Linked DNA regions of Oleidesulfovibrio alaskensis DSM 16109. The protein of the gene in region 2 interacts with the protein of the main gene of each other region in a pairwise test. Links are inferred from orthologs where the notes say so. Each region holds a gene or a part of one and is shown on either strand. Other genes may lie near its edges.

Region 1 (16,057 bases), on a different replicon or contig from region 2:
CCAGCACCTGCACCATGACAGCCAGTACCAGCACTCCTGCCACAGCGCCCAGATGACCGGTAAGCCCCATGGATGTCAGCAGGGTGAGCCCCAGATACGCTCCGATGGTGAACAAGTCGCCGTGCGCGAAGTTGATAAGCTTCAGCACGCCGTACACCATGGTGTATCCGAGGGCGATAAGGGCATATATGCCACCCACGGCCAGACCGTTGGTCAATTGTTGGAAAAACTCTTCCATGAACGTAAACCCTGTGTCTTGCCGGCCGCAAAACCGGCGTGAAGGAAAAGCCGCGACACGCTGCGGCTGTCCTGCCTTTCCGCCCGCTGCAGCACGCCGTAAACGTGCGGCGCGGAGGAAAAAATCATGCCCGGCAGGCTGCACCGCGGCAAAAGGCTATGCGGTGCGCTGAAAGTGCGGTGCGTCACACCGGTCTGACCGGCATGATCCGGCTATGCGGCAGGACGGGGAGCATACACCCCCCGTCCGTGTTTGCCAATGGGGTAAGGTGGTTACGGCTGCAGTACAAAGTTGCCGTTTTCATCCACGCGGTACAGGCGGTACAGGTCGCCCACACGGTCGCCTTTTTCGTTGAACGAAAGCGAACCGGTAAGACCCGGCAGATCCTTGAGATCTTTTTTCATGTACGCGGCAATATCCTGCGGGTCGGTGGAACCGGCACCGGTGATGGCGGCCTTCAGAGCGATAAAGGCATCGCCGGCCAGCACAGACCACACGGAAGCAGGCATGGTACCGTAGCGGGCCTTGTAAGCGGCGGCAAAGTCCTTTGCCTGCTTGTCGGGCAGGTCCTGCAGGGTGGGCGGGCTGATGAACAGGAATCCGGCAGCGGATTTGCCCGCAATTTTCACCAGATCAAGGTTGTTGGTGGCGTCGCCGCCCATCATGGGCACGTCCCACTTCATTTCCTGCTTCTGCCGCAGCAGCATGCCTGCCTCGGGGTAGTAGCCGGTAAAGAATATGGCGTCGGGCCCTGCGGCCTTCAGCTTGGTAAGTATTGCGGAATAATCACGTTCGTTGGGAGTGAGCGCATCATAGAACACCACTTCGGTGCCTGCGCTTTTCAGCAGAGTCAGCGTTTCTTCGGCCAACCCTTTGGCATACGACGTGTTGTCGTGCAGGATGGCGATCTTTTTATAGCCTTTTTCCTTCAGCACGGCTGCGGCCACGCGGCCCTGTTCGTCGTCGCGCGGACAGGTGCGGAAAAACAACGGCAGACCTTTTTCGGTAAGCCGGATGGCCGTGGAACCGGTAGCCACCTGCACGATGTCCATCTCGTCATAGATGGCCTGCGAGGCTTCGGTAATGGCCGAACCGTATGTGCCGATGACGGCCGAAACACCCATGGTGGAAAGACGCTGGGCTGCCAGTGCGGCAGTTTTGGGGTCCCCGGCATCGTCCTCGACCACTATCTCCACCATGTCGCCGTTAATGCCGCCCTGAGCGTTGGTCTGTTCGGCCAGCATCAGAACAATGTTGCGCATGTCCTGACCTTCGCTGGCCCACGAACCGGTCAGCGGACACATAAGACCGATTTTAACGGTACCGGCCATGGCAGTGCCGGCCATCAGCACCGTGGCAACAACACCCAGAACAAAAGCCGTCATTTTTCTGCTCATGAAAAAACCTCCTGCCCGCGGGTATGCGGGCGTCATGCGTACGCGGCCTGATGCCATCATTCCTCAACGTCCGCCACTGTTGCCGCCGGAGCCTCCGTGCGCCGTATGCGTCTGCGGAGACGGGTATCCCGTGAGGAGCATATACCGGCCAGACAGAATTGTCAAAAAGGCAGTCCTTTTACATGGCTTTCACCCGATCATTTATACTCATTTCAGCAAACGGACATGCCGTCACTGATTAATTATGCGTCTCAGGTGGCGCCGCCTTGCCGATACCCCTGTGATAATGGCATAGTGTCAGTTGACCTTGTGCCTGCAAACGCGAGAGGCTTTAATGATGTATGCCGTGCACGCCCTGCTCAAAGCCCTGTGGCGTCTGGAAAAAGAAAACGAAACGCTGCGAAGCGCCCTGAGCGGTACGCAGCATGCGGCGCAGGCCAGACCGCTGGGCGGGCTGCCGTATGCAGAGGTGGCTCTGCGTCCCGGAGCCGGAGAGCAGACCGGAGGAGAGGCCGGGAAACAGGCGGACACATCTCCGGAAATGGGCCGCGACCTGTACGTCAGCCATGTAAGCGACGCGCTGCTGGAACTGGCCGGCATGACAGCGCCCCTGAAAGACCCCGCAGACATATTCACGGCCGTGCCGTGGCAGCTGGCCCTGCTGTGCACGCAAAGCACCCCCGTGCTGGTCAGCATTCCCCTGCGCATCCGCACCGCACAAGGGGGCTCGCTGCCGGTGCTGGCCATGCCGCTTCCGCTGCCGCATCACGACTCCGCGGCGTCCCGGACCTCATGGCGGTTCATGGTGCTGCCGGTTGACGGCGTTCCCTGCGAAGACGGTATCAACCTGACCCGCGCCATGGCAGACAACATGATAGACATGCTGTGGGCAAAGGACACCAAGGGCCGTTACCTTTTCGCCAACAGAGCCATCTGCGAAAAACTGCTCTGCTGCGACGGCATAGACCCGCTGGGACGCGATGATATCTATTTCGCACGGCGCCAGCGCGCGCTGGGCTGGCAGCACACCTTCGGCGAACTGTGCCTCAACAGCGATGACATCGTACTGCTGTCGCAAAAGCCCGGCAGATTTGTGGAAGACGGTCTGGTACAGAACAAGTATCTGGCTCTGGAAGTGCAGAAATCGCCGCTGTACGATCCGCGGGGTGTGCTGATAGGCACCGTGGGCACAGGCAGGGACATAACACGCCAGAAAGAGGCGGAAGAAGCCCTGCGGCGCAGCGAGCACCGCTTCGGCATGGTGCTGCGCGCCACCAGCGACATCATATGGGCCTATGACATCGCCAAAGACACCATGACCTGCGGCAAGATGGACTCGCCCGACCCGTTCCGCGCCATGCAGGAATGCCATTGTCTGCCGGTGCACCATGAAGAACTCAAAGACATCAAAGACCATGTGAGCCGCTTTTTCAGAGAAGGCGGCGACAACCTGCAGCATGAGTTCAATCTTACCGCACACGACGGAAATACCATATGGCTGCTTTCACGCGGGCGTGTCATGGAATTTGACGAAAAAGGCGCGCCGCTGCTGGCCGTGGGGTCGCATACCGACATCACGGAACTGAAAACAGCACAGGTGGCCGCAGAAGCCGCGGCAAAAGCCAAAAGCGCCTTTCTGGCCACCATGAGCCATGAAATACGCACCCCCCTCAACGGTGTACTGGGCATGCTCCAGATACTCGGCAACGAAATTACCGACCCCAAACCGCTGCGCCTGACAAGAACTGCGCTGGATTCCGGACGCAAACTGCTGGCCATCATCAACGATATTCTGGATTTTTCCACCATCGACGCCGGAGCGGCACCGCTGGACCACGCACCTTTGCGCATCCGCGAGACCGTGAACTCCGTGCTGGCCAACTTCAGCGAAGAAGTACGGCAGAAAGGACTCACCCTTACGGCTGTGGTGGACCGGGCAGTACCCGACGTGCTGGTGGGCGATGAATCACGCATCAGACAGATTCTGTTCAATCTTGTGGGCAACGCCGTCAAGTTCACACGCGAAGGTTCCGTGCGCGTCGACGTGCTGCTGCTTACCGCCCCGGCTGACGAAGAGGCGCGGCTGCTGGTAACGGTGGAAGACACGGGCATCGGCATGGAAGCAGAAATGCTGCCGCGCATTTTCGATCCTTTTTTCCAGGTAGACGGAACCTACCGCCGCCGTTATCAGGGCACCGGACTGGGGCTGGGCATCGTACGGTCTCTGGTAAGCATGATGAACGGCAATATAAGCGTGGAAAGCACCCCCGGGGTGGGCACCACCATCTGCTGTTCGCTGCTGCTGCGCAAGGCGCAGCCCCAAGAGCAACCGGCCGGAGGACAGGAGCAGGAAATACCCGCCTTGCCGCCCGCCCGCATTCTGCTGGCGGAAGATGAAGAAGTGAACCGCATGGCCGCCACATATCTGCTGCGCAAAATGGGACACACCGTCACCGCGGCCACCAGCGGACTGCATGTCATCGAACTGCTGCAGGACCATGAACCGGACTGCATTCTCATGGATATCCAGATGCCCGACATGGACGGCATAGAAACCACAAAGGTCATACGCGGCGGCCAGATAGCAGGGCTGGAAAACATACCCATCATAGCGCTGACGGCACATGCCATGAAAGGGGACAAGGAAATATTCCTTGCCGCGGGCATGGACGGCTACATTTCTAAACCCATTGATGCGGCAGAACTGCAGCGCGAACTGTACAGAATACTGCATACCGGCAAAAACAAAAAACCGCCGCACACCAAGCACGACGGCACACAGGAATAACAAACGCAGCCGCGCGGCCGCGGCGGGCAGGCACAGGGCATCAGACCAGCAGACTGCGGTACAGCCGCATGTACGCCCCCGCCATGCGGACGTCGGTAAATTCTTCCAGCGACTGCCTGCCCCCCTGCACCAGACGGGCACACAGCCCCGCGTCCGAAGCCAGACGGGCGATGCCCCGCGCCAGAGCACCATGGTCGCCGTTGGCAAATGCCAGCCCGTTATCTTCGTGCCGCACCAGCTCAAGGTTTGAGGCAAGGTCCGAGGCAATGACGGGCAGCCCAACGGCCCAGCCTTCCTTGATGACGGCACTGGAACCTTCGCCGTCCACCGATGGCACAGCCAGTATGTCAAAACCGGGCATCATGACCCTGCTGTCCTGCCAGCCGAGGCAGGCCATACGGCTTTCAACACCTTCCTGCCGCGCAAGCTCAAGCAGCGGCTCAAACAACGGCCCGCTGCCTATGATGCGCGCCTCCCACGGCGGCAGCGTGCCCGCTGCACCGCGATGCAGTTCGCCCAGCGCGCGGACAAACACATCATGCCCTTTCTGCCGCGTAAGCGCCCCGACCATGCCGATGACCAGCCGCCCGTCCTGTCTGGTGGTTCTGGGAGTATACAGCGAAGCGTCTATGCCCGAATGAATGACGTGCACCTTTTCTGCGGGCATGCCTGAATCGCGCATGACCTGTGCTATTTCAGCACTGACCCCCACCACGGCATCTGCCAGCAGATATTTGCGGCCCCGCCAGCCCTGACGCAGCGGATACGAGACCCGCCGGGTATGCAGCAGGCGGGTGGCGCCGCCGCTGCGGCTGTGCAGCCAGGCCCCCAGTCCCGCACTGTGGGCGTCGTTGGTGTGCAGAATGCATGTTCTGCCGCGCAGGTGCCGCATCAGGGTATACAGCGTACGCGGGTCCCACGCGCGCCTTCCGCCCAGCGGCAGCACCGGCAGACCGGCGTCCGCCGCCATATGCAGCAGCGGAGCGTTACGCGGCGCGGCAACGACGCAGGAAAATTCAGGGCTGTCCGCCAGCCGCTGCGCAAGGTAAAAAACCTGTCGCTGACCGCCGCGCAATTCATGCCCGAGGTCAAGCAAAACTATATGCATATCCATCACTGCCGCTACCGTGTTGCGTTCTTGCCCGCCCCGAGAAAACAGGGCCGCGCCGGCTTGCGGCGCGGCCCCGGTATGTTCTGCGGGTGCAGGGCGTTTGCCTTCTGCAGGCTTCCGGTTAAAAAGAAATACCGTTCTCCGCAAGATCCCTGCGCAGGAGCTCGCGGAAACGGCGTGCCACAGGGCCGGGTCTGCCCCCGCCCACGGGCTGCCCCTCAAAGGAGACAACACTCACACATTCCGTCGTGGTGCCCAGCACCATGACTTCTGCGGCGCGGTACAGTTCATCCTCGCGCACCTTGCGGAATGCCACATTCATTTCATCACGCACCAGATCAATGACACGCATGATGGTGGTGCCGGAAAGCGCGTTGGTGAATTCGGGAACAACCAGCGTGCCGTCGGCGTCCACAAGGCAGAGGTTTTCCGTGGGGCCTTCGGCAATGAAATCATTCTCGTCAAAACTGACGGGAATGTCGCAGCCGCGGGAACGGGCCTCAAGTTTCATGAGCACGTTGGGAATATAGTTGGCGTTCTTGATGGTGGCCAGATAGCCCTGTTTCGCGGGAATGGACGTCCGGAACGCGGTAACGCCCTTTTCATACCATTCCTCAGGCTTGGGCGTAAGGCTGTACGCCACAACGTACAGGCTGGGCACAGGGCACTCGGCAGGGTCGATGCCGAACCCGCCGGGACCACGTCCCAGCAGAATGCGTATGCAGCCGTCGGGCGTGTCCGCTGCGCGGGCTACCTGCAGCACGATGTCGCGCAGCACGCTCTGCGTGCATGGGGGTGTCAGGTATATCCCCCGCGCCGAGCGCTCCATGCGCTCCAGATGGGCATCCAGCTGGTACAGCCTGCGCCCTTCAAACTTCATGCTTTCAAAAACACCGTCGCCGCGGTGGGCAAGGTGATCATCGGCCGGCATCAGCAGCAGACGCGGGTCACGGCAGATGGCCTCCATGCGGTGTTCGTAAAACGCAAGAATCTTGCCTTCGGCACTGCGGCGTGTCGAAAGCAGCTTTTCCACCCACGCATCGGTATCAAGAACAGGTATCAACGCAACTGCTCCGTTATATTACAGGAATTTTCCGGGATCGGCGATATCCAGCAGAGAACGCTCCACCAGTTCTTCGGCAATCTGTACGGCATTAAGTGCGGCGCCTTTGCGCAGGTTGTCAGCCACCACCCACATGTTCAGACCGTTTTCAATGGTATGGTCTTCACGGATGCGCCCGACAAAGGTTTCATCCTCACCTGCGGCATGAATGGCCATGGGGTAGATATTTTCCGAAGGATTATCCAGCACACGCACGCCGGGAGCCTGCGCCAGCACGGCGCGGGCCTGCGCCGCGGTCAGTTTTTTCTCCGTTTCGATGTTCAGCGATTCGGAATGGCCGTAAAAAACCGGCACGCGCACGGTGGTGGCGGTAACCTTCACCGACGGGTCGCCCATTATCTTCACGGTTTCCTGCACCATCTTCAGTTCTTCCTTGGTGTAGCCGTCTTCAAGGAAAACATCGATGTGCGGCAGACAGTTGAACGCTATCTGATACGGATATACCGAAGCTTCGGGCTCCTGCATGTTAAACATCTGCCGCACCTGTTTTTCCAGTTCGGATATGGCCTTCTGGCCGGTACCGGAAACAGCCTGATAGGTGGAAACCACCACGCGGCGTACGCCTGCCGCATCATGCAGAGGCTTGAGGGCCACAACCATCTGGATGGTCGAGCAGTTGGGGTTGGCAATGATGCCGTTGTGCAGCTTGAGGGCGTCGGGGTTGACCTCGGGCACCACCAGCGGGCAGCGCTCATCCATGCGCCAGTTGCTGGAGTTGTCCACCACCACGCAGCCGGATTTCACGGCATGGGGGGCAAACCGGGCCGAAGTGCCGCCGCCTGCAGAAAACAATGCGATATCAACACCTTCAAAGGAGTCTTCGGTAAGTTCGCGCACGGTGAGCTCGCCACCCTTGAAGGGTACGGTGGTTCCTGCGCTGCGGGCAGAGGCCAGCGCGCGCACCTCATGAGCGGGAAATTCACGATCTTCCAGCGTCTTCAGCATTTCGCGGCCCACAGCACCCGTGGCACCTACAACCGCAACGACCAAACGTTCCTTGGACATTAAAAACTCCTTGTGAGTGGAAAAACATGTGCCGCCGCCCGTTTTCCGGACTATGCGGTAACGCCCCGCGAACGCAGGAATCTGCCCAGCTCCTTGTCACGCACCATAACATGGTCCTTCCACCAGTCCTGCAGATAGTCAAGCATTTCAGGTGTTATTTCAGAACCTTCTTCGATGTAGCGCAACAGAAAACCGATGGCGTCCGTAAAAAACTCGCGATGCTCCTGCATATGCTGTTCATAATCCGGCATTTCAAAGACAAACCGCTCCATGTACTGGCGCTCCAGCGCGAAATGTTCATGTGCGTAGTCGTTCAGACGGGTTATGAGACCGCACAGCACCGCACGGTGATTCCCCTGCATATAGGCGTAATACAGCTCATTGATGATCTCTGTAAGCTGCTGATGCTGATCATCAAGCTCTTTTATGCCGATCTTCATCGAATCCTTGAGTTCAAGCTGCCGCATATGCTTTTCCGCTTTGGCCCTGCCGGCCTTATGCATTATCGCCCGATCCTGCCATAGATCCGGCGAAAACGGTCCTGAACCATTCTATGCCAACATTGCGGCAAAGAAAACCCTCGGCGCCTGCGGCGCACAATTAAAACCGCCGGATGAGATACACGCCCGCCCCCACCATGACAAGCCCCGCAAGGCGCGGCAGATTGACGGATCGGGCCTGATAGCCCAGCACCCCGAAGTGATCCAGCAGCACCGAGGCCGTCACCTGTCCCGCCAGAATGAGCGCGACCATGGTTGTGGCCCCCAGTCGGGGCGCAAGAAAAGTGACCGCGCTGACAAAAAAAGCCCCGAGCAGACCGCCTGTCCAGTGCCACCACTGTGTGGTGCCCGGAACAGGTACCGCCGGCGCGGTGCGCGTGACCAGACACCAGCACACAAGCGCCGCGGTGCCCACGCTGAATGATACCAGCGACGCCAGTACCGGGCTGCCCGCCCAGTGCGCCTGAAGTCCGCTGTTTATCCCCGCCTGCGTGGGCAGGGTGGCCCCCGCCAGCAGCGCCATGACAAATAACAGTGCGCTCATGGGTATCCCCCGTCAGAATGTGATGGTGGCCAGATCGGCCACAAGCGGCCTGTCCGCCTCCAGAAAACGCAGCCGCAGCGCCTCGTCGCACCGCAGCCACGCCAGCCTGTGACCTTCCAGCCCCTGAGGCTCGCCCGCAAAGCCGGTCACATGAAAAAACCTCAGGCGCACGGCGAGATCCTCGTAAGCATGCTCCACGCTGCGCCAGAAGCAGAAATCCCGGACATCCACGCCCAGCTCTTCCTTCAGTTCGCGCGCCAGAGCCTGTTCCGGAGTTTCGCCCTGTTCTATCTTGCCGCCGGGAAACTCCCAGAAGCCGGCACGGGGTCTGCCCTGCGGGCGCTCCACTGCCAGAAAACGGCCGCCGCGCCACAGAATGCCCGCCACCACATCAACAGATTTCATACTGTTCCCGTATCATGACGCCACACTTCCGGCGACAAATAAAAACATCACAAACCGGCCTGCTGTCTGCGGGCCTCTATGTCCGCCATGCCGGATTCCAGATCGGCCATGGCCTCCATCAGCTCTTCACCCCGGGCCTGCAGACTGTGGAACAGCCTGAGCAGTTCCGAAGCCCTGCCGGCGTCGGCATACACATCAGGACTGGCAAGCAGGGTCTCGGTCTCGGTCTGTTCCGCCAGTACCGACTCAAACTCTTTTTCCAGCGCATCGTACTTCTGCTGCAGGGGCTTCATCTCCCTGTGCAGTCTGTTGCGCAGCTCTGCCTGTTCCCGCTTGACGCGTTTCTGCTCCTCGCGGCTCAGCCCTGCCTGCACCGGACGCTCCGCACTGTCATCCCGCGCGTCCAGACTGATGCGGCGGGCCTTTCTGGCCTCATCCCACGCCTCATAGCCCCGTTCGTACACGGTAAAGCCCTGTGCGCCCAGCTCCCACACCTGCTCGGCAGCGCAGGAAAGCAGATGTCTGTCGTGCGCCACCATAAGCAGCGTGCCCGGAAAACTGTCCAGCGCATCCACCAGCGCCTCGCGGCTTTCAAGGTCCAGATGGTTGGTGGGTTCGTCCAGCACCAGAAAATTGCACCGCGCAAGAAAGAGCATGGCCAGAATGAGCCTGCTTTTTTCGCCGCCGGAAAGAGCGGAAACCTGACGCTCAAAGTACGCCTGTCCCAGCATGAACAGACCGAGCACGCTCATCAGCTCTTCTTCCGTGGTACGGGGGTCGCTCAGTCTGCGTATTTCACCCAGCACCGTATTGGCCGGATTAAGTGTATCCAGCTGATGCTGGCTGAAATAGCCCATACGCACCAGACTGCCCTGCACCACGGACCCGCCGGTTTTTTCCAGCCTGCCGGCCACAAGCTTGAGCAACGTAGACTTGCCGCAGCCGTTCGGTCCCACGAGCGCTATTTTCTGCCCGCGGTACAGCTGAAAGCTGAGTGCAGGCCACAGGGCGGTGCCGTCGCCGAAGCTGAACGTCAGGTCCACCACGCTGAGCACGGTTTTGTCCGCCCGCGCAGGTTCGGGCCAGGCGAAATCAAGCGTACGCCGTCTGGCCTCCAGCGTCACACCGTCCAGCTCGCGTTCCATCTTTTCTATCTGCTTCTTGCGCGAATTGGCCTGCCGCGCCTTGGTCGCCTTGGCCTTGAAACGGCGCACGAAATCCATCTTGCGCTCAATCTCTTCGGCCATGCGCTGCATCTCGCGTTCCTTGCGTGCTTCGTTTTCTTCGTGCAGCGCCAGAAACTGCGTAAACGTGCCTTTGCGGTACATGGGTCTGCTGCCGCCCAGATACAGCACATGGGTACCCACCTTATCCATGAACACCCGGTCGTGGGCCACAAACACCAGTGCGCCCTTATACTCCGTCAGAAACTGTTCAAGCCACTCCACGGCATCCAGATCAAGGTGGTTGGTAGGTTCGTCCAGCAGCAGCACATCGGCCCCCGCCGTCAGCACCCGCGCCAGCTTGGCCCTTTCGCGCCAGCCGCCCGAAAGCTCTCTCAGGGTTCTGTCCCATTTGCTCTCGGCAAACCCGAGCCCCGAAAGAACGGCCCGCGCGCGGTGCTCGGGATTGTAGCCGTATACCTGCTCCAGTTCGGCCTGCCGGTGGCCCAGAGAACGCAGGGCGGCCTCGTCGCGCCGCTCTGAAGCTGCCTCCCATTCATGCCAGAAATCATTCCAGTCGGGCAGCACATCCAGCACCCACTCAAGCAGGGGGGTGTCGAGTCTGGTCTCGTCCAGCTCCTGTTCCACATAGCCGAGACGGCAGTTTTTCGGATAGGTCACCCTGCCGCCGTCGGGCGCAGCGGCTCCTGCCAGCATGCGCAGAAAGGTCGATTTGCCGCATCCGTTGGGCCCGCAGACGCACAGACGCACGCCTGAAGGCACCTCCAGTGAAAAATCGGAGAACAGCTCGTGTCCGCCGTATGATTTTGTCAGATTGAGTACTGAAATCTTCATAATCTCTCCGGAGCGCATACCGGAAGCGCTCCCCTGCAGTCATCGCTGCCGCACCGCACGGCAGGTACGGCGGCACATACGACAAGGCCCCGCTCCGCAGGTGACGGAACGGGGCCCTGCCCGAAACATGTCTACTGAAACGGCGTCGGCGCGGTGGTTCAGCAGGCTCTGAATTCGCCGCTTTTACCGCCCGATTTGTACACCAGACGACAGTCGCGCAGCACGATGTCCTTCTGAACAGCCTTGCACATGTCGTAAATGGTCATGGCCGCAACCTGCGCGGCCACAAGGGCTTCCATTTCGACACCCGTCTGCCCCGTGGTTCTGGCTTCGGCTTCCACCACCACGCCGGGCAGAGATTCATCCACGGTAAAACGCACATCCACATAGCTGAGAAACAGCGGATGGCACAGGGGAATAAGTTCCCACGTGCGTTTGGCCGCCTGAATGCCTGCCACTTTGGCCGTGGTAAGCACATCGCCTTTGGGCAGCGCCTGTTTCACAAGCATGTCCAGCGTGGCAGGGGCCATTTCCACCTTGCCGCGCACGATGGCCGTGCGTCTGGTGTCTTTTTTGTCACCCACATCCACCATGGTGATGGAACCGTCGCCGTCCATGTGTGAAAAGCCGCTGCTCATTTTCAGTCCATTCCCATGGCCTTGCCGGCCTTTTTGAACATATTCTTGACCTTGCGCAGGGGTCTGTTCTCTTCCAGCCGCTCAAATTCGCGCAGCAGCTTTTCCTGCTCGTCATTGACGCTGGAAGGAATGCGCACAGTGACCTCAACCAGCAGCGCACCTGTCTGGCTGCTGCCGAGATGAGGCAGCCCCTTGCCGGCGATGCGGAACACTTCGCCGCTCTGGGTGCCGCGCGGAATATCCACGGTCACGGGATCATCCAGCGTGGGCACTTCCACCTTGTCGCCCAGAATGGCCTGCACAAAGGAAATCTCTTTGCGCACCACAAGGTCCTGTCCCTGACGGCGGAAGGTTTTGTCGTCGTCCACCCGTATGACCACATACAGGTCGCCGGGGGGCCCCCCGTGCACGCCGGGTTCGCCTTCGCCGCGCAGACGCAGACGGTTGCCGGTATCCACTCCGGCGGGAATGCGTACGGAAAGCTCACGGATGTCCTGCACCTGCCCGGCACCGCGGCAGCGCGGACACGGGTTGCGCACTATACGTCCTTCGCCGCGGCAGGCACTGCAGGGCATGGCCATCTGGAAAAAGCCCTGCTGGCGCACCACCTGTCCCGAACCGCCGCACTGGGGGCAGGTTTCGGGCTGTGTTCCCGGTGCCGCGCCGCTGCCCGAACAGTCGGGACAGGTCACATTTTTAGGAATGCGCAGGGTGACTTCGTCGCCCCGTGCCGCCTGTCTGAAAGAAATATTCAGATTGTAACGCAGATCGGAACCGGCCTGCGGACGCGGACCGCGCGCACCGCCCATGCCGGCGAACCCGAAAAGGTCTCCGAATATATCTCCGAAATGAGCGAAGATATCTTCCGTGCTGGAAAAGCCGCCGCCTCCGCCATAGCCGTTGCCGTTTACACCGGCATGGCCGAAGCGGTCGTACCGTGCGCGCTTTTCTGCGTCACGCAGCACGTCGTATGCTTCCGCGGCTTCCTTGAATTTAGCTTCCGCTTCGGGGTTGTCAGGATTTCTGTCAGGATGAAATTCCATGGCCTTTTTGCGGTAGGCACGTTTTATTTCATCGTCTGCGGCATCCCGCGAAACCCCGAGCACCTCGTAATAGTCACGCTGGCTCATGATGCTTTATTCGGCTCTGTTTTCCGCCGCGGCGGCGGACAGCTCGTCTTCAGGCACAACCTTGGCGGCTGCGATTTCGCGCAGGGCGGTCACGATTTCCTTGTTTTTAGAGGGAACCAGAGGCTCGTATCCCTCGCGGAACTGCTTCACGCGCTTGATAGCCATCTGTACAAGCAGAAAGCGGTTGCTTACGCGCTCCATGCAATCTTCTACGGTAATGCGTGCCATGTTAGACTCCTTGACGATATTGAATGCGGGCGGTCACTGCCCGTTTGCCTGTTCTGTGGCATTGGCGGCGGCAGAGGACGGTGCGGACGGAGGCTCTGTCTGCGGCATGACCGGATCCGGTGCCGGAGCGGGCACCCTGCTCAGCATGTCATCCACAAGACGCGTACCCACCGTAAACCACGGTCCCGTGTCGTCCACCCTGACCCGGCAAAACCCCGCGGGCAGCGCCGGATCTTTATAAAAATACAAGGCAAGCGCCGCTGCGCCGCCCTCTCCGTACAGTTCCCACACAAGCCAGGGCACGGCCTGTTCCGGAGGCGTGTCCTGCGGCGGAAACTCGTACTGCAGCGACCCAAGTCCGTAGGTGATGACATCCAGCCCCAGCACGGTGCCGCCGGTTACCAGATCACGCCATCCCTGTTCCTTGCGCCCCAGCAGAAAGGTGGTTTCCACACCGTCTCTGCGCAGGGTTATCTTCTGCCCTTCCACCCCGTTCAGCGGACGTGAAAGCACAGGGCGCTCGCTCATATCAAAGGCAGAGCGCGAAAGCTTGTCAACGCGGTCATCTTCCAGCAGCACAAAACCGGGCTGCCGGCTGGCCTGACACAAAAAAGAAGAACCGCCGTTGCCGGTATGATAAATGAGCACCTCTTCCGGCCGGGCTGCTCCCTGCCGCCACACACTGATGCGCAGCTGCGGGGGCGGCAGATCCTCCGGTGCAGTTTCCGTAAGACCGGAAGCCCTCATCCCCGTCAGCACATGCAGATAAAAATCGACAGCCTGCGAAGACACCTGCGCGTCTGTACCGGCCAGCTGCCCCGAAAAGGCAAATCCCGAAGCCGTACGGGCAACCTCCCACGCACCAATGCCGGGGCCTTCCACTGCCAGCCGGACAACCTGCGCGGCAGAAACACCCACAAGCCCCATATCACAGTACGATGCGGCCTCCGCCGAAAGCATGTCGCGGTACACGCTGTCCAGCAGGTACATGTCGTCGCCTTCCTGCGTGGCGCGGGCATACACGGTATGCTTGCGCCAGCCTTCGGCTCCCACATGAATGCTCCACTGCCTGCGCCCGTAAAACGTAAGACCGGTCAGATTTTTGTCCAGCCCGTAGGCTGCGGCTGCAGAAGGCTCGAACGCGCCCAGATGCTGCACGGGGCGGTTCTGCCGCACCGTGTCCACCAGCCGGTTCACGCGGGCGGAATCGGCAAGACACATCATACCTGTCTGCGGGTCCTGCACCACCCAGCGGCCGTCGCCGGATATCAGATCAAACGGCGTACCGCCGGAAATCATGGAAATGCGCGCAAGGGAGGAGACCGCAGGCACAGGCCAGGCGGAATCGGAAAACACCATCACGCGGCGCGTCCACCAGTAGCCCCCCGCGGCGACGAGTAAGGCAAGCCCCGTAACGGCCATCGTTACCAACAGGCGTCTGCTCATGAGTGCACTTGTATCTATAAAAATAAAAAGGCATACCGCGAAGCGGGCGGCCGGTTTTCCGGTAATGCTGTGCCGCAGCGCCGTGTCGCGCGTCCTGCCGGTATTGTTGTATTCTGCGTGGTTCGTCCTTACGGCACGCAACACGCCAAGCTGCACAGCTTACCCGCAGCGCTTGTCGCTGTCAATACCTGACACAGCATATCATAAACGGGCAGGCGCTTCCACCCTGCGCTCAAAATGTGTCCGCATGTGCAACCGTCACCTTTTCCGGCCGCAGCGGCACTGCACAAACTTGCATCGCACGGCGGAAGCAGGTATCTCACCCCGCGCCGGTCCACGGCACACTCTGCCGTCAGCGGCACACAGCGGGGAATCCATACATGGGTAAAGAACAGCTCAACTACGCACAGAAACAATGCATCGCCAGCGCGGGCAAGCTCATGCAGACCACCGGCATGCTGTACCCCGGCGCCCGGGTCGGGGTGGCGGTATCAGGCGGCATGGACAGCTGGGTGCTGCTGCAGGTGCTGCTGTACAGACAGCGCATTGTCCCTTTTCACTTTGAAATAATGGCCCTGCATGTCAATCCCGGCTTTGACCCGCAAAGCCATGCCCCGCTGCTGGAATGGCTGCACCGCAACGGCGTGGCCGGCCATGTGGAGCTGACGGACCACGGCCCGCGCGCCCATTCTCCGGAAAACAGACGCAACTCGCCGTGCTTTTATTGCGCCATGCTGCGCCGCAAGCACCTTTTTGACCTGTGCGGCAGGTACAACCTGACGCATCTGGCCTTCGGCCATAATGCCGACGATCTTGTGGCCACATTTTATATGAATCTGTACGAAGGCGGACGGGTGGAAGGCATGGGCATGTGCGAAGACTTTTTCGGCGGCAGGCTTAAAGTCATCCGGCCGCTGATGCTGGTGGAAAAATCTGTCATCCATCGTGCGGTGCGCGCATGGGAACTGCCGCTGTGGACAAACCCCTGTCCTTCGGCTTTCAACTCGCGCCGCAGCGAGGTCATGGATGAATTTAAAGCCATGTGTAAAAACAACAAAACAATGAAAAGTAATGTTTTCAATGGGTTGATACGCTGGCAGCTTGACTTGACACGTAAAGCGCAATCAAAGTAACTAGTATCGTTGATCCGCCTGTCCTGTTCCGGCGGCACGAACTGACACCATAACCCCCCGGCTATGCTTTTTAACAAATACCACATTGTCATCTTCAAAGGCGATCAGGGCTGCTGCAGCAAACTACGGCTGCGCGGGTGGCTGCTGTGCGCCCTGTTGCTTGTCATGGCCGGTCTTGTGGGCAGCAATATCTACTTTGCCAAATACTACTCGCAGTATCACACCCTGCGGGACAAGCTGGCATCGTCTGAAAAGCTGGTGGACGAACAGAATGTGCAGATTCTCAGCATGGCGGGCAAGCTGAAGAGCATCCGCGACGACCTGCAGCGCATCCGGCAGTTCGACTCCAAACT
Region 2 (12,156 bases):
CGAACAGGTAAAGAAACGGCTTAACCCGGGGCTGACGCTGATGGGCGTTGTGCTTACCATGTACGACCTGCGAAACAGACTTTCTCGTCAGGTAAAAAATGAAGTACGCAAATGTTTTCCGGACCATTTGTTTGAAACAGTGGTACCCAGAAATGTGCGCCTTTCCGAAGCCCCGAGCTACGGAAAATCAATCATTCATTATGACGTGAAATCAAAAGGCGCTGAGGCCTATCTGGCACTGTCCAAAGAAGTTGTGCTCAGAAGGCCCCAGCAGAAAAACGGGTAGGGCGGTTACTCGGTGCACACGGCTGTATGTTCGTAGCAGATGTGGTCTTTGAAGTGTTTTTTGCGCACAGTGGCCCCGCAGGCCTTGCAACGAAAAACCAGCAGCCCGCCAAGATTGGCATTGGTCAGCCGAAACGGTTTGGCCGCATCATGCTCCCAGTCTTCTGTTTTTGCCCCGCAGCAGTTGCACTGCACCTCGGCGTTAAAAGGATACCTGAAGTCCCAGAACTCTTTAAAGGACTCCCAGTCTTCCAGCGGTTCCGGCTGTTCCACCGTCGGATACATGGCATCAAGGGCGTTTTCCAGCAGGGGAGCAACCTTGCGGCCCACCCTGTTCCAGAGTTCTGCACTGATGGTTATTGAATGCAGGTTGCCCTGCCTGTCGTACAGCGGCAGCACATGGGTATTTTTATCAGACATACTTCGCCTCCGAATAGTTGTTGCGCTTGCATAGGGCTGCAACACAATTCAGGAGGAATCAACATATTGTCAAGGAGAGAGAAATGGCAGCTGTGCAAAGAGGATTAGGTCGCGGACTGGATGCCCTGTTTAAAGGTTATCAGGAAGAAGCGCCCGCGGCAGATACCAAACATGAAAATCCGGGCACAGTATCCATAAAGGCGCTGATGCCTAATCCTGATCAACCGCGCAAACATTTCAGCGAAGAAGCTCTGCAGGAGCTGACAGACTCCATCCGTTCACAGGGTGTATTACAGCCGCTTCTGGTGCGGCCCGCCAAAAACGCGGAAGGCATGTACGAAATAATCGCCGGAGAGCGTCGCTGGCGGGCATGCCAGAAAGCAAGGGTGACAGACGTACCCGTCATCATCAAAAACCTGACGGATGAAGAGACCCTTGCCGTAGCTCTGATAGAAAACCTGCAGCGCGAAGACCTGAACCCTATGGAAGAAGCTCACGGCATGGCACAGCTGAAAGAGCAGTTCGGCATGAATCAGGAAACGCTGGCCGCCAGACTGGGTAAAAGCCGATCTGCCGTAGCCAATACACTGCGCCTTTTGCAGCTGCCCGAAGCAGCACAGCAGGACCTGACAAAAGGAGCGCTGACAGCCGGACATGCCCGCACATTGTTATCCGTTTCGGACGAGACCGCGCGCGCAGCATTGCACAGACGCATAATCGACGAAGGGCTGACCGTACGGGCAGCAGAAGAGCAGGCCGCATACTTTAAAGAGCACGGCGAACTGCCCGCAGAAAACAGCGCTGGCCCGGCAAAAAAGGCTTCCGCACTTCCCAGAACCATGCCCAGCCCGACTATGAGCAGCCTGCGCGAAAAACTTAAAGCAACCATGCCGGTAAAGGCCAGTATCACCGGTTCGGAAGAAAAAGGAAAAGTAACGTTGTCTTTTTCTTCTCAGGAAGAGCTGGCAAGGGTTCTTTCACTGCTGGGCATTGAACTGTAGCAAAGGCGCCACTCCATGACCTATTCTTTTGATACTGAACGCCTGTGCGCCGCCATACCGGCTCTGACCGGCAAAAGAGTGCTTATCGTCGGCGACGTGATGGTGGACGAGTACCTGATCGGCGATGCAGAGCGTATATCACCCGAAGCTCCCGTGCCTGTGGTGGGTGTTGAGCGCGAGCAACTGCTTATCGGCGGAGCCGGCAACGTGGCCAAAAATATCCAGTCACTGGGCGGAAAGCCGGAACTGATAAGCCTGTGCGGTACGGGCAGCAACGCAGCAACGCTGCGCCATGTACTGCAAAACGAAAACCTGCAGGCAAATCTGATTGATATAGAAGGCAGAAGAACGACCATTAAAACAAGAGTGCTGGCCAGACAGCAGCAGATGGTACGCATAGACCGCGAAGACACCTCTCCGCTGACCGGCACCGGACTGGACAGAGTGCTTGAAGCCATAAAAGACAGACTCCCGCACCATGATGTAATCATTCTTTCCGACTACGGAAAAGGACTGGTTACAGACGTCTTCATGTCTCGGCTGAATACGCTTCTGGATACATATGCCGCCCGGCACGGCGTACGCCACAATGTTTTTGTCGACCCCAAAACACGGAACTTCCGGCTGTATAAAGATGTCTTCATCCTGACACCGAACGCCAAGGAAACAAGCGAAGGCGCAGGTATGCCAGCCGGTTCGCGTGAAGAAATTCTTGCCGCAGGCAAACGTATCTTCGAACTGCTCAACTGCAGCAAACTGCTGACCACACTGGGGGCCTCCGGCATGGCGCTCTTTAACGGTCAGGATGAAGTGTGGCACATACCCACCACTGGGCAGGCCGTATTTGACGTAACAGGCGCAGGCGACACTGTCATAGCAACGCTGGCTCTGGCACAGGCTGCCGGCATATCTCTGCTGGACAGCTGCATGCTGGCAAACTTTGCCGCAGGTGTTGTTGTGGGACAGGTCGGGGCTGCATCCGTATCGCCTCCTGAACTTGAAGAAGCCGTCCGCAGGCATCAGGCACCCGCTATCAGCCGCTGGCTGTAAATAAAAGCTCCGGATCCTTCCGGAGCTTTTTTGCTTTGTCCGGTATATCCATCCCAAACAGCCTCCGGCGGGCAGGGAGATGATCTCCCTGCACCCTCAGTACGCGCATCACATTTTCCACAGATACGCCTGCGACGCGTTGCACGGCCTTGCTTCGACCCGCTGACGCCGCCAGTTCCGGTTGCGGAAGACAAACGTTAAATATGCCGGTTGGCACAAGAGTCATTTTTTCGTATCCTGAAAAATACAGACAAAAAAGCCTGCACTGACGTGGTCTGATGCAGCACGGGGGGCAACGATGACAGTATGGCAAAGCAGCATTTCGGATAATGGGGCGCTTATTCTGGAAGGGGAAATTGACTACAGCGTTGCTGCGCAGGTGCGGGCAGCCTTGCACAGGCATATCGAGTCCTCCGGCGGGGCGGTAGTGCTGGACATGGAAAAGGTCAGTTACATAGACAGCACGGGGCTTGCGTTACTGATAGAACTGCGCAGGAAACTGCAGGAACAGTCCAGAGAAATACGCATAAGTGCAGCTTCGGTGCGCGTGCGGCAACTTTTTGAACTCACCCAGATAGCTCCGATTTTCGGTCTGCGGAAGGACAGGGCAGACTGAGCATGCCGCGCGAGGTGCAGACATTCGTCTGGCTGATAAACAGTCTGTTGTCGTGGCCTGCACAGGCACGTCGCCGGCAGCGCGTTTTCTACCGGCGGCTGATGTGGCATCAGCTTGCCGAAACGGGCACAAGATCGCTGGGTATTGTTTCAGTTATCGCTGCCTGCACGGGTATGATTCTGGCGCTGCAGGCGGCGCAGCAGCTGGAAAAGGTGGGGGCGCTGAGCTATGTGGCTAACATGGTCAGCGTGACCATTGTCAAGGAACTGGGACCGCTGCTTACAGCCATCATTCTGGCAGGCCGTTCCGGAGCGGCATTCTGCGCCGAAATATCAACCATGCAGATATATGAAGAGATTGACGCGCTTGAGGTCATAGGCATCTCGCCTGTACGGTATCTTGTGGTGCCCAAGCTTTGTGCCATGCTGATCATGCTTCCTGTGCTTACACTGTGGGCAGACCTTGTGGGTATCATTTCCGGCGGTCTGTTCGCTGCGCTGGGGCTGGGGCTTTCATTCAGCGGGTACCTGAATCAGGCCGTGTATTTTCTGGGTACGGGCGATGTTGTTTCCAGCGTGGTCAAAGCCGCCGGTTTCGGTACAGCCATCACCCTGATATGTTGCTGGCAGGGATTCATGGCACAGGGTGGTGCGGCGGATGTGGGCAGACGCACCACCAAGGCTGTTGTGCAGTCAATATTCATGGTCATCCTGCTTGATCTGTTTTTTACAGCCATCAATTATCTGGCAGGATAGATCATGCACTCTTCACCATCCATAACCCTGCAGGATGTCGATGTGGGCTACCCGCACAATATTGTGCTGCACAACCTGCATCTGACCATTCCGGCCGGCAAGATAACTGTTGTGCTGGGCGGTTCCGGTTGCGGAAAATCAACCTTACTGCGTCACATACTGGGGCTGCAGCTGCCCCGGCGCGGCCGGATATATATCGGGCAGGACGATCTGTGCGCCATGAACAGCGAGCAGCTGTACAGCTACCGGCGCAACATGGGGGTGCTGTTTCAGGGCGGCGCGTTGCTGGGGTCGCTGACAGTGGGCGAAAACGTGGCCCTGCCCCTGATGGAGCACACGCGTCTGGACGATGAAACCATACGCACTGTTGTGCGGCTCAAGCTGTCGCTGGTCGGGCTTGATAATGTAATGGACATGCTGCCTGCACAGCTTTCCGGAGGTATGCGCAAAAGGGCTGGTCTTGCCCGGGCACTGGCTCTGGATCCGGGAATTCTACTGTGTGACGAGCCATCTGCAGGGCTTGACCCCATAACGGCGGCAGAGGTGGATCAACTGATTACAGACATGCATGATTCACTGCAGATGACCATACTGGTGGTCACCCATGATCTGGACAGCCTGTACCGTATTGCACAGCATGTCATTGTGCTGCATGCGGGCAGGGTGCTGTTTACCGGCAAAACAGATGATCTGCGCAAGTCGCAGGACAGATACATCAGGCAATTTCTGGAACGCCGGCCGGATGCCAGAAAAACACCGGACTGGCTGCTGTAACGCACCGGTAGCCGGGGACAACATGCTGGACAGAAAACATACAACAAAAGAGATGGTCAGAGCGGGCCTGACAATAACGCTGGGGCTCGCGGTGCTGGGGCTTTTCATTGTGGCTTTCGGCGGACACAGATTCTGGGAAAAGCTAGACACCTATCACATCAGATTTCTGACGGTGAAAGATCTTTCAGTGGGGCGGCCGGTAAAATATGCAGGTATCAACATCGGGCGTGTGCTAGATATTTCGGTGGATAAGATGGACCCGGGGCAGGTGCATGTGACCATCGGCGTGCAGCAGGATTTTGCCGTATATCAGGGCACAGTGGCCAGCATAACCCAAAAGGGACTGGTGGGAGATAACTACGTTCTGCTGAGCCTGAAAGCCCGGCCCGGACAAAAACTGCCGGTACAGAGCGAAATACCCGCAGATACCAGCACTTCGATCTTTGAAGCGGCTGCTTCCGTGGGGCATCTTGTTCAGGAGCTGCATCCCAAGCTGGTACGCATAGCCGACAGCCTTGATATACTGCTTGCCACGATAAACAGTCAGGACATGGCAGGAGTGACCCGGAACATGAATGCCGTGCTGCACAACGCAGCACAGGGCATAAAGACCATGACAACAGAAATACAGGCTGTAAGCGGCGATGCCAGACAGGGAATACGTGAAGCGCGCAACGTGATGCGCACAGTGCAGGGCAGCGCGCACAAAGCCGATGAAGCGCTGGAAAGCACTCGTCTGGCCATGGAAGCAGTACGGATGCAGACCGAAACGCTGGGCGGCATGCTGACGGCGCTTTCCGGCAGGTTTGAAGAAAACATGGAATACGATCAGGCACAGGTGGAAGAAATTTTACGCAACACGCGGGAACTGACAGAAAATCTCAATCTGCTTTCGCGCTCTCTGCGGGACAGACCATGGCAGATTATCTTTCATCCGGACGAATCACACGAAATAACGAGATAACGCCGGCGGACAACACTTATGACAAACATACGCCATACTCACCATACCGCAGTATTGGCAGCCACTGTGCTGCTGGCATGCCTGCTGCTGGCTGTCGGTTGCGGCAGAACAGGCGGCCCCAGAGAAAATCTGCTCCGGATCAATGCAGGCCACGCCCTGCGGGAACAACCGCAGACAACCTGTGCCGAAGACGAAAAACGGCATCTGCGCCTGCAGGAGACAGGCACCATGCCGGCACTCAACAGAACGGCCGTACTGGTGGCGCGGGGCAATGTGCTTGTTCCCAGCACCACATGGTACTGGGAAGGGACACCGGCCGCCTTGTTCACGCGGACCCTTGAAAACGAAACAGCTGTCATGCCGTATTACGACATAAGTACACACCCGGTGCCGCGAAGACAGCTTGACGGCGTTCTGCACACCACCATCACGGCCTTCGAGGTGGTTGCGGACACGCCGTATACGGTGCGGGGCGCCGTACGGCTGGAGCTGTGGACACCTGACGAAACACGGAGAGCGGCCATAACTGAGCTGCGGGCTGAAAAAAGTATTACGCGGATGGAGGCCGACCGCATTGCAGGTGCTGCATCAGAAGTGCTGCAAAATCTTGCCGGACAGACGCGTGCATGGCTGGAAACTCTGGCGCTGCCGGCGCTGCCGCAACAGATAAAGGGCACGCGGTAACCATGGACTGCATGCAATATATAGCCGAGCAACGCATTAAAGAAGCGGCGGAAAATGGTGAGCTGGATGACTATGAAGGCAAAGGCAAGCCACTGGTGCACAATGATGACCCGCTGATGCCGCCGGAATTGCGCATGGCATACAAGATATTGAAAAACAGCGGATTTATGCCGCCGGAAGCGCAGGATTTGAAAGAAGTCCATTCCATAATGGAGCTGCTGGACACATGCAGCGACGAGCAGGTGCGCTACCGGCAGATGAATAAGGTACAGGTGCTTCTTGCCCGTATAAACCGCGGCCGCCGCTATCCGGTGCGGCTGGAAGAATTGCAGGAATACTACCGCAAAACCGTGGAAAGAGTGACGGTGAACGGCGGCAGCTGATGTGCTGTACCGACGGGGCATTGATTCAACTGCCGCATCATATGCGCAGTCCGGTTTTGCAAGAGCTGCAATGTGCACGTCACCCGTCGTGACATGCTTGTGTTTTGCCTTCCGGCGTTGCCGGACAGCTGCGAACAATCAGCAGATCAAAAGGATGTCTTTCACCCCATCATAACCTGAAGTGCCACGTTCTCCTCCTGCCCTGTGCAGGGCGGTGCATACAAAAAGCCCGCCATCCCATAAAGGATGGCGGGCAAATCATACTGAATCATGTCACGCTTTGCGCAGCAGTGCCGCGTAAAAATATTCACACGCAGGGCTGTCGGGCGGAGTCGTCCACTCCAGCATCAGCTGTGCCTGGCTGCGCTCCATAAACCGGGCTATCTGCAGTTCGTTTTCCTCGGGATTCAGAGTACAGGTAATGTAAGCAAGCAGGCCGCCTGCGGGCAGAACCTGCCAGACATTGTCCAGAATTTCCGACTGCAGCGTAACCAGCCGCGCCATGGAATAGGGAGTGCGGTGCTGCCGTATGTCGGGACGGCGTGAAAGCGTACCAAGTCCGGAGCAGGGCACATCAGCCAGCACGGCACGAGGAGCTATACCCTCCGGAACCTGCGAGGCGGGAGCAGCAAACAACGGAACATCAGGCAGCCCCAGCCGCTCCAGCTCCGTACGCAGCCCTTTAAGACGTTTTTCACTGGGATCACTGGCTGCGCATACATCCACGCCCCGTTCGAGCAGCGAACATGTTTTACCGCCGCGTCCGCAGCAGCAGTCCCACACAGGGCCTTCCCATGTTTCGGGACGCAGTGCGTCCATAACTTCCTGCACGGCAAAAGACTGCGACGAAGCTATTCCCTCCTCCTGCAGAACATACAGTTCGGCAGGGCGGGAGTCGGAAGCAAAAAGCAATCCTGCGGCACTGTGCCCGATACATGAAGGATGAGCGGTCAGGCGGGCATGCGTCTGCGGCCCTTCGGGATGCCGCAGGTTGATGCGCACCCCGGCAGGAGCGTGACGTGATGAACCGGCAAGATACTGCTCAGCACGTTCCTCGCCATATGCTTCAATCCACATATCAACAACCCACCGCGGAGCGGCATACCATACCGACAGGTATCCTGCGGTATCAACGCCTTCGGCCTGCAGCGTTTCACGATACCAGCCGGATTGCAGCGGAGCATCGCCCAGCCGGTCGATGCTGCGCAAAACAGCGTTGGCCAGACGCGAAAGTCCTGTTCCGAACCGCGAACGCACATACGAAACAGCCCAGTCCACCGACGCATATACAGGAACACGCTGTAAATACAGTATTTCATACACAGAAATACCCATTGTCAGCAAAAGCTCCGCGGGCAGCCGTGAATCCGGCTTTAAAAAACGGCGTATAAGCCACGAAATTCTGATTTCCGACCTCAGGTATCCATACACAAGCTCCGTGCACAGAGCGGCATCCTGAGGGCTTAATCTGTTGTCTTTAAGGTAACTGTCCAGCACACTCTGTGCTTCACGCTTTTTATCAAGCACATCGCGCAATATTTCCAGAGCGGCACCTCGTGCCGGAGGAAGTGTTGCAACACCGCCACGGCGAGGGGACTGTTTTTTCATGAACGGCCTCGTTTAAGTTCAGCCTCGGCTTTTATGGCAGCTTCAAGGTCGAGCGGAGGAGGAGGATTATGGATAAACATGCGGAGCGCAACTTCCATAAGCTGCATGGGCACGAGCGTATCAAGGCACGGGCCGTTGGGGCGTTCGTTAAGAACACCGTATACCGGCAGAGGATATGTATCCTGAATACCGGATGTAAGGTCGCGCTCGCATGCGACGGCAACAATGAATCTGGGACGCTGCTGCACCACAATGCGGCGCGCTATGGTGCCGCCCGTGGCCACTGCCAGCGACACTCCGTAATGATCGCGCAGAGCTATCAGGTCGCCTATGGGGCATGAACCGCAGCGTTTACAGCGGTCAACGTTATACGTAAGCCGCACGGGACAGTTGCTGTTCTGCAGACAGTGCGGGGTAAGTATCAGAATTTCATCGGGATTAAAGCGCCCTGTTTCACCTCTGATAAGTTCGTTGTTCACACGGATGAAACTGTGACGCACTTTTTCTTTGGGAATACCGAAAAAACGGGCCAGCATGACCATGAGCGGCAGAAACAGCTTGATGGTCAGGCCGCGGATGCGGCTGGTACCCAGCACCGGACGCCCTTTGACTATGTTCAGCACAAGCCCCAGCGCCGCCCATGCGATAAGCAGTATGAGCGAGAGCATGAAAAGGCCGGAAACATACGGCAGCGCAGGGTGAATGTTGGCAAGCCCGATGGAGGGTATCGCCCATACCAGCAACAGAATGGTGCACAGAATAACCGAAGTGCCGGTTATCAGCCCTATGAACAGCCGCTTGCGGGCCCCGTAATACCTTTCCGGTCCGGCTTCTGATGCAGCGTCGCTGCGGTCGGGTGTGGTCGGATTCATAAGGTAACCTTAGCAAAAGGCGGGAAAGGCAATCAATACCCGCGGCACGGCACGACCGGAAAAGAAAAATAACACACCGGCAGAAAAGAAGTTTCTGCCGCATACACTGCAGAAGGGCTGTCGCCGGCCACGGCAGCAGACCACAGCCGGCCACAGAAGCAGGGTCTCAGCATTCATCCAGACCGACACACTCCGCCAGAGTGCATTCGGCCAGATATCCGCAGTAAAAAGCAGAAGCAGTCATGGGCTTGCGGCTGGCAGGACGCAGCGAAGAAACAAGGTACAACCTGTCAGCACAGGCAATGGCCAGCCTGTCGCCTGCCATACCTGTCACCGTGCCGGGCTTGACCCCTTCGGGCACGGCATCACCCGTGCAGCCGGGTTCTATACCCACGCGCAATGTTTTATGCCCTTCGCGGCGCAGCGCAAAAAAAGCCCCCGGCCACGGATGAACCCCGCGGATATGAGCATCCACTTCACGGGCAGGACGGTTCCATACAATTTCACCGTCGGCCTTGGTCAGTTTGGGAGCGTGGGTGGCAGCCTCATGGTTCTGTTCCATGGGCACCAGTTCGCCTTTCATCATCCGCCCCAGCGCTTCTACCAGCAGCCTGCCGCCCAGATCGGCCAGTTCGTCATGCATAGTTGCCGCCGTATCGGTAATACCTATGCCGGTAGCCCTCTGCAGCAGCATGGGCCCGCTGTCCAGACCGGCCTCCATCTGCATTATGGTCACACCTGTCACGGCGTCACCGTTCATGATGGCCCGCTGAATAGGGGCGGCACCGCGGTACCGCGGCAGTAACGAGGCGTGCACGTTCACCGCACCCCGCGGTGCTATATCAAGAACGCACTGCGGCAGAATAAGCCCGTATGCAGCTACCACAAGCACATCAGGCTGCAGCGCGGCAAGCTGACGCACATCTTCTTCGGCCTTGAAATTAAGCGGCTGGAATACAGGCAGGCCGTGTTCCAGAGCCAGCGATTTCACAGCGGAAGGACGGCATTCCAGCCCGCGGCCGCAGGGCCTGTCGGGCTGCGTGTACACAGCAAGCACCTCGGCGTCTTCCCACGCAAGCAGATGAGAAAGTACCGTCGCCGCAAAATCCGGCGTGCCCATGTAGACTATTTTCAGTTTTTCGCGCGCTTCTGCCATTTTTTCACTTTGTTGTCATAGAGTGAACGCTTAAGGCGGCTTATCTTGTCGATAAACAGCGTACCGTCCAGATGGTCTATTTCGTGCTGCAGACAGATGGAAAGCAGTCCGTCGGCGTCAATGCACACGGCGTTGCCGTCAAGGTCGGTGGCGTGCAGACGTACCTTTTCAGTACGGGTTACCTTGCTGCGCAGTGCAGGCACGGACAGGCAGCCCTCTTCGGTATCAACCTTGCCCTCCAGCAGCTCAAGACGCGGATTAATGTATGTCCGCAGGTCCTCGCGCGCCTCCGGGCCGGAAACATCGACCACAATAAGCCGGCAGGTGGCACCCACCTGCGGCGCAGCCAGACCGATACCGTCTGCGTCATACATGGTTTCAGCCATATCGGCTGCCAGCTGACGTATCTCGTCTGTTATCTCTTCAATTTCCTCGCATTCGATGGCAAGGCGTCTGTCGGGGTATGTCAGAATTTCTCGAATCATAGCTTTTTTTTCCTGCTGCGGGCTTACGCACAACGGCGTTTCAGACAAATAATAAGCACAGTACATCCGTTGAAAAGCCCCTGCCGCACGGACAACCGCCGCCTTCTGCCATACACCCGCATGCATGCAGCGGCAACACTTCAATATGCCGGCGACACGGCACAGCGTACAAAACGCCCCGGCGGTTTTCCGCCGGGGCGTACATGGTTATTACGCTTCCTGTTTTTCACGTAGTCTGATGCCAAGCTCGCGCAGCTGTTTTGCCGCTACCTGATCAGGGGCATGCGTCATCAGACAGGTTGCCTTCTGTGTTTTCGGGAAGGCTATGACATCGCGGATGGATGCGGAGCCCGCCAGCAGCATGACCAGACGGTCCATGCCGAAGGCTATGCCGCCATGAGGCGGTGCGCCCAGTTCCAGCGCCTGCATGAGAAAACCGAACTGTTCCTCGGCTTCCTGCGGATCAAAGCCCAGAGCGCGGAACATATGTTCCTGTGCTTCGCGACTGTGGATGCGTATGGATCCGCCGCCCACTTCGTTACCGTTGAGCACAAGGTCATATGCACGGGCGCGGGCTTTGGCCGGATCGCTGACCATCAGTTCTTCGTGGCCTACCTGAGGCGCAGTGAAAGGATGGTGGCAGGCTACATAGCGCTTATCTTCGGGCGAGTATTCAAACAGGGGAAAATCAGTCACCCACAGGAAATTGTAGCTGTTTTCGGGAATAAGCCCGAACCTGTCGGCCACCTTGAGGCGCAGGTATCCCAGCGAGTTATTGACCACGTCGGGCGAAGCAGCCTGAAAGAACACGATATCGCCCGTTTCCAGCCCCAGTTCCGTAGTAAGTGCGGCGCGCTCGTCATCGGAAAGGAACTTGGCAATGGGCGACTGCCATTCGTCTTCCTTAATCTTTATCCACGCAAGCCCCTGCGCACCGTAAACCTTCACAAACTCGGTGAAGTCGTCAATTTCCTTGCGCGAAAGCACGGCACCGCCGGGCACACGCATGGCTTTGACCAGTTCCGCCTTGGCAAACAGCCGGAATCCGGAACCGCGCAGGATATCCGTCACATCCTTGAGGCGCAGATCAAAGCGGGTGTCAG

Evidence for each region.
Region 1: the proteins of def (region 2) and H586_RS0115785 interact in binary tests that used the Escherichia coli proteins (3 or more experiments, as listed by UniProt). The link is inferred for Oleidesulfovibrio alaskensis DSM 16109 from one-to-one orthologs.

Annotation. Positions count from the first base shown.
Region 1 is NZ_KI519495.1:93,564-109,620, forward strand. What follows is about bases 5,640-8,452. They hold H586_RS0115785 (aspartate-semialdehyde dehydrogenase), read right to left. Parts: upstream 7,663-8,452; coding sequence 6,616-7,662; downstream 5,640-6,615. Other genes in these bases: H586_RS0115780 (aminodeoxychorismate lyase), read right to left, coding at 5,656-6,597; H586_RS0115790 (bacteriohemerythrin), read right to left, coding at 7,713-8,129; H586_RS0115795 (DMT family transporter), read right to left, coding at 8,263-8,452. Also shown: H586_RS0115755 (branched-chain amino acid ABC transporter permease), read right to left, coding at 1-238; H586_RS0115765 (branched-chain amino acid ABC transporter substrate-binding protein), read right to left, coding at 511-1,635; H586_RS19590 (ATP-binding protein), read left to right, coding at 1,970-4,423; H586_RS0115775 (glycosyltransferase), read right to left, coding at 4,464-5,531; more of H586_RS0115795, read right to left, coding at 8,453-8,706; H586_RS0115800 ((deoxy)nucleoside triphosphate pyrophosphohydrolase), read right to left, coding at 8,719-9,111; H586_RS0115805 (ABC-F family ATP-binding cassette domain-containing protein), read right to left, coding at 9,159-11,129; cyclic pyranopterin monophosphate synthase MoaC, read right to left, coding at 11,288-11,767; molecular chaperone DnaJ, read right to left, coding at 11,770-12,897; rpoZ (DNA-directed RNA polymerase subunit omega), read right to left, coding at 12,904-13,125; H586_RS0115825 (DUF4340 domain-containing protein), read right to left, coding at 13,159-14,571; H586_RS0115830 (tRNA lysidine(34) synthetase), read left to right, coding at 14,952-15,704; H586_RS0115835 (M23 family metallopeptidase), read left to right, coding at 15,768-16,057.
Region 2 is NZ_KI519496.1:196,925-209,080, reverse strand. Bases 9,299-12,156 are described here. They hold def (peptide deformylase), read right to left. Parts: upstream 11,054-12,156; coding sequence 10,544-11,053; downstream 9,299-10,543. Other genes in these bases: aspS (aspartate--tRNA ligase), read right to left, coding at 11,264-12,156; fmt (methionyl-tRNA formyltransferase), read right to left, coding at 9,579-10,568; H586_RS19775 (DUF116 domain-containing protein), read right to left, coding at 9,299-9,412. In the rest of the region: H586_RS0117645 (ParA family protein), read left to right, coding at 1-286; H586_RS0117640 (hypothetical protein), read right to left, coding at 292-705; H586_RS0117635 (ParB/RepB/Spo0J family partition protein), read left to right, coding at 789-1,706; H586_RS0117630 (bifunctional ADP-heptose synthase), read left to right, coding at 1,722-2,756; H586_RS19780 (STAS domain-containing protein), read left to right, coding at 3,055-3,372; H586_RS0117615 (ABC transporter permease), read left to right, coding at 3,375-4,127; H586_RS0117610 (ABC transporter ATP-binding protein), read left to right, coding at 4,131-4,901; H586_RS0117605 (MlaD family protein), read left to right, coding at 4,924-5,865; H586_RS0117600 (hypothetical protein), read left to right, coding at 5,884-6,549; H586_RS0117595 (DnaJ family domain-containing protein), read left to right, coding at 6,552-6,932; H586_RS0117585 (transcription antitermination factor NusB), read right to left, coding at 7,206-8,540; more of H586_RS19775, read right to left, coding at 8,537-9,298. UniProt on the Escherichia coli protein: Removes the formyl group from the N-terminal Met of newly synthesized proteins. Requires at least a dipeptide for an efficient rate of reaction. N-terminal L-methionine is a prerequisite for activity but the enzyme has broad specificity at other positions.